Regions from separate parts of the Actinocatenispora sera genome, predicted to be linked through region 2. Evidence: riboswitches for the same ligand, from Rfam matches in the RefSeq annotation. Region 2 holds a riboswitch; each other region holds the start of a gene.
What was found. A riboswitch is a leader RNA that binds a small molecule or an ion and turns the genes downstream of it on or off. The one in region 2 is predicted to bind cyclic di-AMP.
Positions count from the first base shown of each region.

Region 1 (2,887 bases), 3.3 Mb from region 2:
TGGACGAGGAGCAGGCCCGCTCGGTGCCGTCGGCCAGCGCGCTGAGCCTGTCGGTACTGATCAAGCACTGCATCGACGGCGAGCGCACGATGATCAACCGGATCGCCGGTGCCGAGGAGGCCGCCGACCCGGTGGCGAAGTGGCAGGCCGGTTGGCAGCTGACCGACGCGGACACGGTGCCGGCGCTGCTGGCCAAGTGGGAGGAGGTGGGCCGGCGCACCGAGCAGGTGCTGCTGGCCGAGCCGGACCTGGATCGGGTCGTGGACATCCCGGCGAACGTGCGGCAGTGGCTGCCGAACGACACCGCGTACACGGTGCGCTGGCTGGTGCTGCACTCGATCGAGGAACTGTCCCGGCACGCCGGCCACGCGGATGTGATTCGCGAGTCGATCGACGGCGCGGTCGGGCACGGGGTCAAGCAACAGCCCGGCGCAGCCTGGGGCTGAGTCACAGCCCGGCGCAGCAGGGGGCTGGGCGCCAGCCCGGCGCGGCCTGGGAGCGCGCCAGGGTCTGGCTCGGTCAGGACCGAGCGACAGCCCGGGATGCTGGGGCTGGTCCACGCCGGCCGGAATGCCGACGGCCGGCCATGGTCCACAGCGGACGATGGCCGGCCGGATCGGCGCGGGACGCGGCGGGGGGAGTCGCGACCCGCGGCGGTACGGCGAACCGCACCGCGCCGGTGTCGGGCGCCGGGGGGATGGCGCACCGCACCTTCTTCAGGAGGTGGCGTGCCGGGCCGGGGGGGTGACCCGGCACACCGGGAGAGCGGGCTTGCGTCAGGCCAGGACGAGGACCTGGCCGGGGAAGATCAGGTTCGGGTTGCCGTCGAGCGTCGTGCCGTTGTTGGCGTAGAGCTCCTGCCACCCGCCCTTGACCTGGTGCTCGGTCGCGATGGCCGACAGCGTGTCACCGTGCTTGACGGTGTACTTCGGGCCCTTCTTCTGCGCGTGCGTGGCCGGCAGCCGCGAGGCGGAGCCACCCGCCGACGAGTTGCCCGTCGACGAGCCACCCGTCGAGGAGCCGCCGCCGGAGCCCTGGGTGTTGCTACCGGAGTAGTCGCCCGCGTCGCCGGCGCGCGCGCCGCACACCGGCCAGGCGCCGATGCCCTGGCTGGCCTTGACGCGCTCGGCGACGGCGATCTGCTGGCTGCGGCTGGCCTGGTCGGCGCGCGCCGCGTACTGGCCGCCGCCGTTGGCGTCCCAGGTGCTCTGGGAGAACTGCAGGCCGCCGTAGTAGCCGTTGCCGGTGTTGATGGCCCAGTTGCCGCCGGACTCGCACTGCGCGATCGCGTCCCAGTTGGTCCCGGACGCGCTCGCCGCCTCGGTCAGCCCGAACAGCGGTACCGCGGTGACGGCGCCGGCCGCGACCGCCGTGATGGCGATCTTGCGACCCAACCTGGCCCGGGGGGAAAGGGCACGGTGCTTCGCCATGGGTTGTCTCCCTCGACGCCTACGAGGTGAGCTGTCGGGTTCGGGCCGAGGGGTACTGGCCCGGCCGCGGGTTGCGGCTTCACCCCGAGGCACCGCCGTGTCGCGGTGCCGAGGAACCTGGGTCCCCCGCTCCATGCCTGGCAGGTACGTGGAACCACGGTGACGGCGGCATGGACTCGGCGTACCGGCCGTGGTTGCCCGCGACGGCGGACCGGCTGACCGTAGGTGCACCGGGTCCGCGGACGCAAAGTTCGGTGGGGCGATGGTGAAGAGGGCCACGTCCAGTCGGTGCGACACCACTCGGGACCGGACGAACCGCACCGCATAACCGTGTGTTTGCTGTACGAAGGCGGAACACACCGCGCGGGCGTTCAGAAACCCCGCACAGAGTGATCACATCATCGCGATGTGCAATATCGAGCGCGGTCTCGCGGCCGCCATGACCGCGTTCACTCCGGCCGACGGCGGCGGCCGACGGCGTGCGTAGTTCCATCACAATGGAACCATGTCGGCCGCCGGATCCACCCTCGCGCTGCGCCGCCGGTGGACCGACCTGATCGCCAGCGGGTACGACCGGCTCGTCGCCTCCGACCCCGGGCTCGCCCGGCTGCGGCTCGCGCTGGGCGTGCTGGTCAGCGTCGTGCTCGCGGTGGTGATCCTCGGCCTCGCCGGCTTCGCGATCACCGGCGCGCTGCTCGGCGCCAGCATCGCGATGGTCGCCTCGTCCGGCCCGGTGCAGCCCACGGTGCGCAAGCAGGCGGCGGTGATCGTCCTCACGATCCTGCCGGCCGCGGGCGCATTGACGCTGTCCGCGCTGCTCTCCGGGCACCACGTGGTGTCCGATCTGGTATTCCTCGTCGTCATCTTCGGCGCGGTCTACATCCGCCGGATCCCGGACTACGGCTTCCCGCTGGGGTTCCCGGCGTTCATGATGTTCTTCTTCGCCTCGTTCGTGGGCGCGAGCCCGGCGGCACTGCCGATGCTGCTGCTCGCGATCGCGGTCGGGCTGGCCTGCGCCGGGCTGATCCGGATCGTCGTGCTGCCACCGCGTTCGGCCCGCACCTTCCGCCGGGTCCGGCGCGGCTTCCAGGCCCGGCTGGCCCAGGTCCTCGACAGCGTCGCCGACCTGCTCGCCGACGGCCCCGCCACCGGTCGGCTGGACAGGGTGCGCCGCCGGGTCGACCGGATGCACGAGAGCGCCCTGATGGTCGAGGCGGAGCTGGACAGCCCGCTCGCCCCCGCCGGCGCCACGCTGCACCAGCGCCGGGTGCTCGCCGCCGAACTCGCCGCGGAGTCGCTCGCGCACGAGGCGCGCCGGGCCATGACGGCCACCGATCGGCCCAGCGAAGCCGATCGGGACCTCGCCCGCGCCCGGTTGGGGACGCTGATCGAGCTGATCCGGGTCGACCGGCAACGCGGCGGCTCGGGCGAGTTCCGGGTACCGGACTGGGTCTGCG
Region 1 covers NZ_AP023354.1:6,537,744-6,540,630, reverse strand. Annotated here, with positions in the region: gene Asera_RS30775 (DinB family protein) at 1-446, shown strand, start outside; gene Asera_RS33750 (LysM peptidoglycan-binding domain-containing protein) at 777-1,430, opposite strand; cyclic di-AMP (ydaO/yuaA leader) riboswitch at 1,433-1,587, opposite strand; gene Asera_RS30765 (FUSC family protein) at 1,936-2,887, shown strand, end outside.
Region 1: it holds a riboswitch for cyclic di-AMP, as region 2 does, so the genes downstream of both, Asera_RS33750 (LysM peptidoglycan-binding domain-containing protein) here and Asera_RS15760 (C40 family peptidase) in region 2, are expected to answer to the same signal.

Region 2 (2,887 bases):
GCGGCAGCGCGGGATCTCGACCTCCCGCGGCACGCGGGTTCTCCATGGAGGGGACCATGAGCGACTTCGACAGCGGCGACAGCTCGGTCGACGTGAACGGCGACGGTCTGGCCGACGACGTGGTCGTCGAGCAGCACACCGACGGCAGCGAGACGATGATCGTCGACACCGACCACGACGGCGTGGCGGACATGGTCATGGTCGACACCGACGGCGACGGCGTCGCCAACGAGGTCTTCTACGACACCAACGGTGATGGCCGGCTCGACACCGAGGTGGTCGACAGCAACGGCGACGGCACCGCCGACACCGTCTACGCCGACCGCGACGGCGACGGCCACATCGACCTGGTGGGGCGCGACACCGACGGCGACGGCAACGTCGACCAGGTCGTCGCGGACCAGAACTACGACGGCACCGCCGACACCTACGCGGTGGACAGCAACGGCGACGGCAACCTCGACCAGGTGGGCGTCGACCGGAACGAGGACGGCAACATCGACGCGGTCGCCACCGACACCGACGGCGACGGCACGCTCGACACCGTGCACTACTCGGACGGCGTGAGCGACCCGGACGACCCGACGCTGAACCCGTTCGCGCGCTGACCCGGTCACCCGCGAGCGGGGACCCGCCGGCCGCCCCGAGGCCCGGCACCGCGGCTGCGGTGCCGGGCCTTCTGCGCTACGCGCACAGGTTCTTCGCCGAATGCACACATCCGGCTGGTTGGCTGGCCGGATGACGCCCCGCGACCTGCTCTACCGCCTGTACGAGCGGCGGCTGTTCGCCGCGCTCGCCCGCACCGACTGCCCGCGGCACGTCGGTCTGATCATGGACGGCAACCGGCGCTGGGCCCGCGCCGCCGGCCTGGCCAGCGTCAGCATGGGCCACCAGGCCGGCGCCGACCACATCGACGACCTGCTCGACTGGTGCACGGAGCTGGGCATCGACCACGTCACCGTGTTCGTCGCGTCCACCGAGAACCTGGCCCGGCGCGACCGGGGCGAGCTCGACTCGCTGATGCGGATGATCGAGCAGCGCGCGACCAACCCGCGGGCCGGGTGGCGGCTGCGGGTGGCGGGCCGGCTGGAACTGCTGCCGGACTCGACCGCGCACGCGCTGAAGCTCGCCGCCGACCAGAGCCCGGAGACCGGGCCGTGCCTGACGATCGCGATCGGGTACGGCGGCCGGCAGGAGCTGGTGGACGCGTTCCGCTCGCTGCTGACCGACGCCGCCGCGGCCGGTACCGGGATGGACGAGCTGGCCGCGACGCTGTCCGCGGACGACATCGCCGCGCACCTCTACACGGCCGACCTGCCCGACCCCGACCTCGTCATCCGTACCAGCGGCGAGCGGCGACTCTCCGGATTCCTGCTGTGGCAGTCCGCCTACTCCGAGCTGTACTTCTGTGACGTCTACTGGCCGGCCTTCCGCCGGGTGGACTTCCTGCGCGCGCTCCGTTCGTACGCGGAGCGGCAGCGCCGCTTCGGTGCGTGACGCTCACGCCGTGCCGCCGCACGACCACGGTGCGGCGCGCGAGTTCCGCTCGTACCAACGGATCCGCAGTCAGTCACCGACGGTCGGTCACCGTGTTGTGGGGATGGTCACCGACCCGGTCGCGACGGCGTTGACCACGTCGCGCCAGCGGCTACGGTAACGGGGTCGTCCGGCCCCCCGCCGCCCCGTCGGGCAGCTCCGGACGGCACCGCCGAGTCGCCGCCAGGCGAGCCGAGGACCCACCCGTACCACGGGGTGAATCCGGGGCCATGGACAGGCCATAGTCCCGGTAGGGCGCTCTTCCCGTCCGAACCCGTCAGCTAACCCGGTAGGCGGTCTGAGGAAGAAGGGCGCAGACCCGCATGGACACTGCACGCCCCCGGTGGGCGTCGCTGCGCGCGATCGGACTGGCCGCGGTCGCGGCCGCCGCGGTGGCCGCCGCATCCCTCGTCGGTACCACGCCGGCACACGGCGCACCGTCGCAGGCCGATCTGGAGCAGCAGATCAAGCAGCAGTCGACCCAGTTCGAGAAGGTCGTCGAGCAGTACAACAAGATCACCGAAGAGCAGAAGAAGACCAAGAAGCGCATCGCCGCGGTCGACAAGAAGCTCAAGCCGCTGTCCGGCAAGGTCGCCACCGCGCAGAAGCAGGTCGACGCGATCGCCGCCGCCGCGTACAAGGGTGGCCCGGCCACCGCCTGGAACGCGGTACTGAACGGCAGCTCCAGCGACACGCTGAACAACATCGCCACGCTCAACCGGCTCAGCGCACAGCAGTCCGACCAGATCCGCTCGCTGATCACCGCGAAGCGCAAGCTCGACGGGCAGCACGAGAAGCTCGCCGCGCTGTACGCCAAGCAGAGCAAGCAGGTCAAGGACCTGAAGAAGAAGAAGGCGTCGATCTCGGCCAAGGTCGACAAGCTCAAGAAGCTGCGCGAGGAGGCGTACGGCAGCGCCACCGAGACGACCGGCACCGGCTCCGGGCAGACCCCGCCGAAGGTGTCCGGTCGCGCCGGCGCGGTCGTCGACTTCGCCTACGCGCAGCTCGGCAAGCCGTACGCGTGGGCCGCGGCCGGGCCCGACTCGTACGACTGCTCCGGGCTCACGCTCGCCGCGTGGGCGAAGGCCGGGGTGAGCCTGCCGCACGTGGCGGCCGACCAGTACAACCAGATCACGCACCTCAGCCGCAGCCAGATCGCCCCCGGTGACCTCGTGTTCTACGAGAATCTCGGGCACGTCGCGATCTACGTCGGCGGCGGCAAGGTGATCCACGCGCCGACGTTCGGCGAGGTGGTCAAGGTGTCGTCGATCGACATGATGCCGGTCTACGGCATCGGTCGCCCCTGATCGCAGTACCGGCACGGCCGGTGCCCCGCCACGGGGCACCGGCC
Region 2 covers NZ_AP023354.1:3,272,450-3,275,336, reverse strand. Annotated here, with positions in the region: gene Asera_RS15770 (hypothetical protein) at 57-608, shown strand; gene uppS (polyprenyl diphosphate synthase) at 739-1,497, shown strand; cyclic di-AMP (ydaO/yuaA leader) riboswitch at 1,697-1,847, shown strand; gene Asera_RS15760 (C40 family peptidase) at 1,860-2,843, shown strand.

Region 3 (2,887 bases), 2.9 Mb from region 2:
CCAGCCGCTGTACCTGCGCCTTGCCGTTCTGCGCGTCCGCGACCAGCCGGCCGAGCTGCGCCAGCTGGGTGTCGGCGCCGACCCGGCGGGCGGTGACGACGAGGCGCCCGCCCGCGTTCACCGTCGCACCGACGACCTCGTCGCCGGGTCCGACCTCGACCGGTACCGACTCGCCGGTCAGCATCGACGCATCCACCGCACTGGTACCGGACTCGACGACGCCGTCGGTGGCGATCTTCTCCCCCGGCCGGACCACGAACCGGTCGCCGACCGACAACTGTCCGATGGGGACGGTTCGTTCCCGGCCGTCGGCGGCCAGCACGGTGACGTCCTTGGCACCCAGGGAGAGCAGCGCCCGCAACGCGGACCCGGCCCGCCGCTTGGCCCGCGCCTCGAAGTACCGGCCGGCCAGCAGGAAGGTGGTCAGCGCGGCGCCGACCTCCAGGTACAGCTGGGGTCCGGTGTCGGAGCCGGCGAACAGGTGCAGGCTCATCCGCATGTTCTCGCCGCCCGCGCCGCCGAGGAACAGCGCCCACAGGCTCCACAGGTACGACACGGTCGCGCCCAGCGAGACCAGCGTGTCCATGGTGGCAGCGCCGTGCCGCAGGTTGGTCAGGGCCGCGCGATGGAACGGCCCGGCGCCCCACACCACGACCGGTGAGGTGAGCGTCAGCGCGAGCCACTGCCAGTGGTTGAACTGCAGCGGCGGCACCATCGCGAGCAGCAGCACCGGCAGCGTGAGCACGGCCGAGCCGAGCAGCCTGGTACGCAGCGAGTGTTCGGCCGCGTCCCGCTCGTCGGCGACCGGTTCGTCGGCCGCCGGCGCCGGCGGTTCCGGCGGCTGCGCGGTGTAGCCGGTCGCTTCGACGGTGCCGATCAGATCCTGCACCGTGGTACCGGCCGGGTAGTGCACCCGGGCGGTCTCGGTGGCGAAGTTGACGGTCGCGGCCACGCCGGGCAGCTTGTTCAGCTTGCGCTCGACCCGGGCCGCGCAGGACGCGCAGGTCATGCCGCCGATCCGCAGCTCGACTGCGGGACCGTTACTGTCCACAGTAGACATCTACCCTCCCCGATCGGTGCGGTGGCGCCGGCCGCGCTCAGGCCAGCTGGTAGCCGGCCTCGTCGACCGCGGCGGCCACCGCGTCGGTGGCCAGCGGCTGGTTCGCGTCGACCTCGACCCGGCCGCTCGCCACGTCGACCCGAACCGCCTCCACGCCGGGCAGCCCGCGAAGCTCGGTGCTCACGGCGCTGGCGCAGTGGCCGCAGGTCATCCCGGTGACGGTGTATGTCTGAGTTGCCATGGTTGCCTCCACAACGGTGAACGTGCGTCAGGATCGGACCAACCGGGCGATTGCCGCGGTGGCCTCCTTGACCTTCTCTTCTGCCTCTTCGCCACCTTTTGCTGTGGCCTCGGCCACGCAATGTGACAGGTGACCGTCGAGCAGGCCGAGCGCGACACCCTGCAGAGCGCGGGTCGCGGCCGAGATCTGGGTGAGGACGTCGATGCAGTACGTGTCCTGCTCGACCATCCGCTCCAGGCCACGGATCTGCCCCTCGATCCGCCGCAACCGAGCCAACAGTGCCGTCTTGTCGTCGCTGTACCAGTAACCCGCCATGTGGCCACCTCCCCCGTTCGGCCTCACAGTACCATACCCCCCTACCGTATCCAACCACGGAGCGGAGCGACCTGGATGCGAACGGATCAATTCCCGAAACAATGTGAGTGGCACGCCGGGGGCGACTTGCGATCGACTGACGGTTACTCCTAATGTGACTCCCCGTCTGACCGGATGTCTGCCGCCTGCCCGTGGGCGGCACCGGGCGACACCGCCGAGTTGCCGCGCGAGCCGCCTCCCCTGGCGCTGGCCGGCGAGCCGGGGACCCACTCCCTGGGGTGAGTCCACGACCTCCGGGTCGTGGTAGGGCGCACTTCTTCCCCGCCCGAACCCGTCAGCTAACCCGGTAGGCGGTGCGAGGAAGAAGGAGCCGGCTGCCGGTGCCCACCTCCGCTGTCATGGCGCGACCGCTGCGGGCCTTCGGCCTGCTGCTGCTGGCCGCGCTCACCGCGATGGCCCTGTTGCTGCTCGGTACCCCGGCGCACGCGACACCGTCCGAGGCCGAGCTGACCAAGCAGATCGACGCCAAGTCCAAGCAGTTCGACAAGGCCGTCCAGGAGTACGACAAGGTCCAGGACCAGTTGACCTCCAGCAAGAAGAAGGAAAAGGCGGTCAACAAGAAGCTCAAGCCGCTGCAGAAGAAGGTCGACGCGGCGGAGCAGGCGGTCGGCAAGATGGCCGCCGCCGCGTACCGCGGGGGCAAGCCCGGAGCGGTCAACGCCATCCTCTCCGACGGCTCCGCCAGTACCCTGCTCGACTCGCTCTCGCTGCTCGACCAGCTGGCGCGCAACCAGAGCAAGCAGATCGCCGAGTTCAGCAAGGCGAAGGCCGCGCTGGACAAGCAGAAGGCGGCGCTGGACACCGCGATCGGCAAGCAGACGCAGGCGAAGCAGAAGCTCGCCGACCAGAAGAAGTCGCTCGACAAGGACGTGCAGAAGCTGCGCGACCTGCGCACCCAGGCGTACGGGTCGCCCACGAACTACGACACCAACGTCGACTACGGCCCGGCGCCGAACCTGCCCGGCAGCGCCGGCAAGGCGGTCGACTACGCGTGGGCGCAGCTCGGCAAGCCGTACAACATGGGTTCCGCGGGGCCCGACGCGTTCGACTGCTCCGGCCTGACCATGATGGCCTGGAACGCCGCCGGGTACTCGCTCGCGCACAGCTCGTACACCCAGTACAGCCAGACGCACCGGATCAGCCGGGACCAGCTGCAGGCCGGTGACCTGGTGTTCTACAGCGGGAACGAGCACGTCGCGATCTACATCGGC
Region 3 covers NZ_AP023354.1:349,780-352,666, forward strand. Annotated here, with positions in the region: gene Asera_RS01595 (heavy metal translocating P-type ATPase) at 1-1,060, opposite strand, end outside; gene Asera_RS01600 (heavy-metal-associated domain-containing protein) at 1,098-1,301, opposite strand; gene Asera_RS01605 (metal-sensitive transcriptional regulator) at 1,329-1,616, opposite strand; cyclic di-AMP (ydaO/yuaA leader) riboswitch at 1,851-1,984, shown strand; gene Asera_RS01610 (NlpC/P60 family protein) at 1,997-2,887, shown strand, end outside.
Region 3: it holds a riboswitch for cyclic di-AMP, as region 2 does, so the genes downstream of both, Asera_RS01610 (NlpC/P60 family protein) here and Asera_RS15760 (C40 family peptidase) in region 2, are expected to answer to the same signal.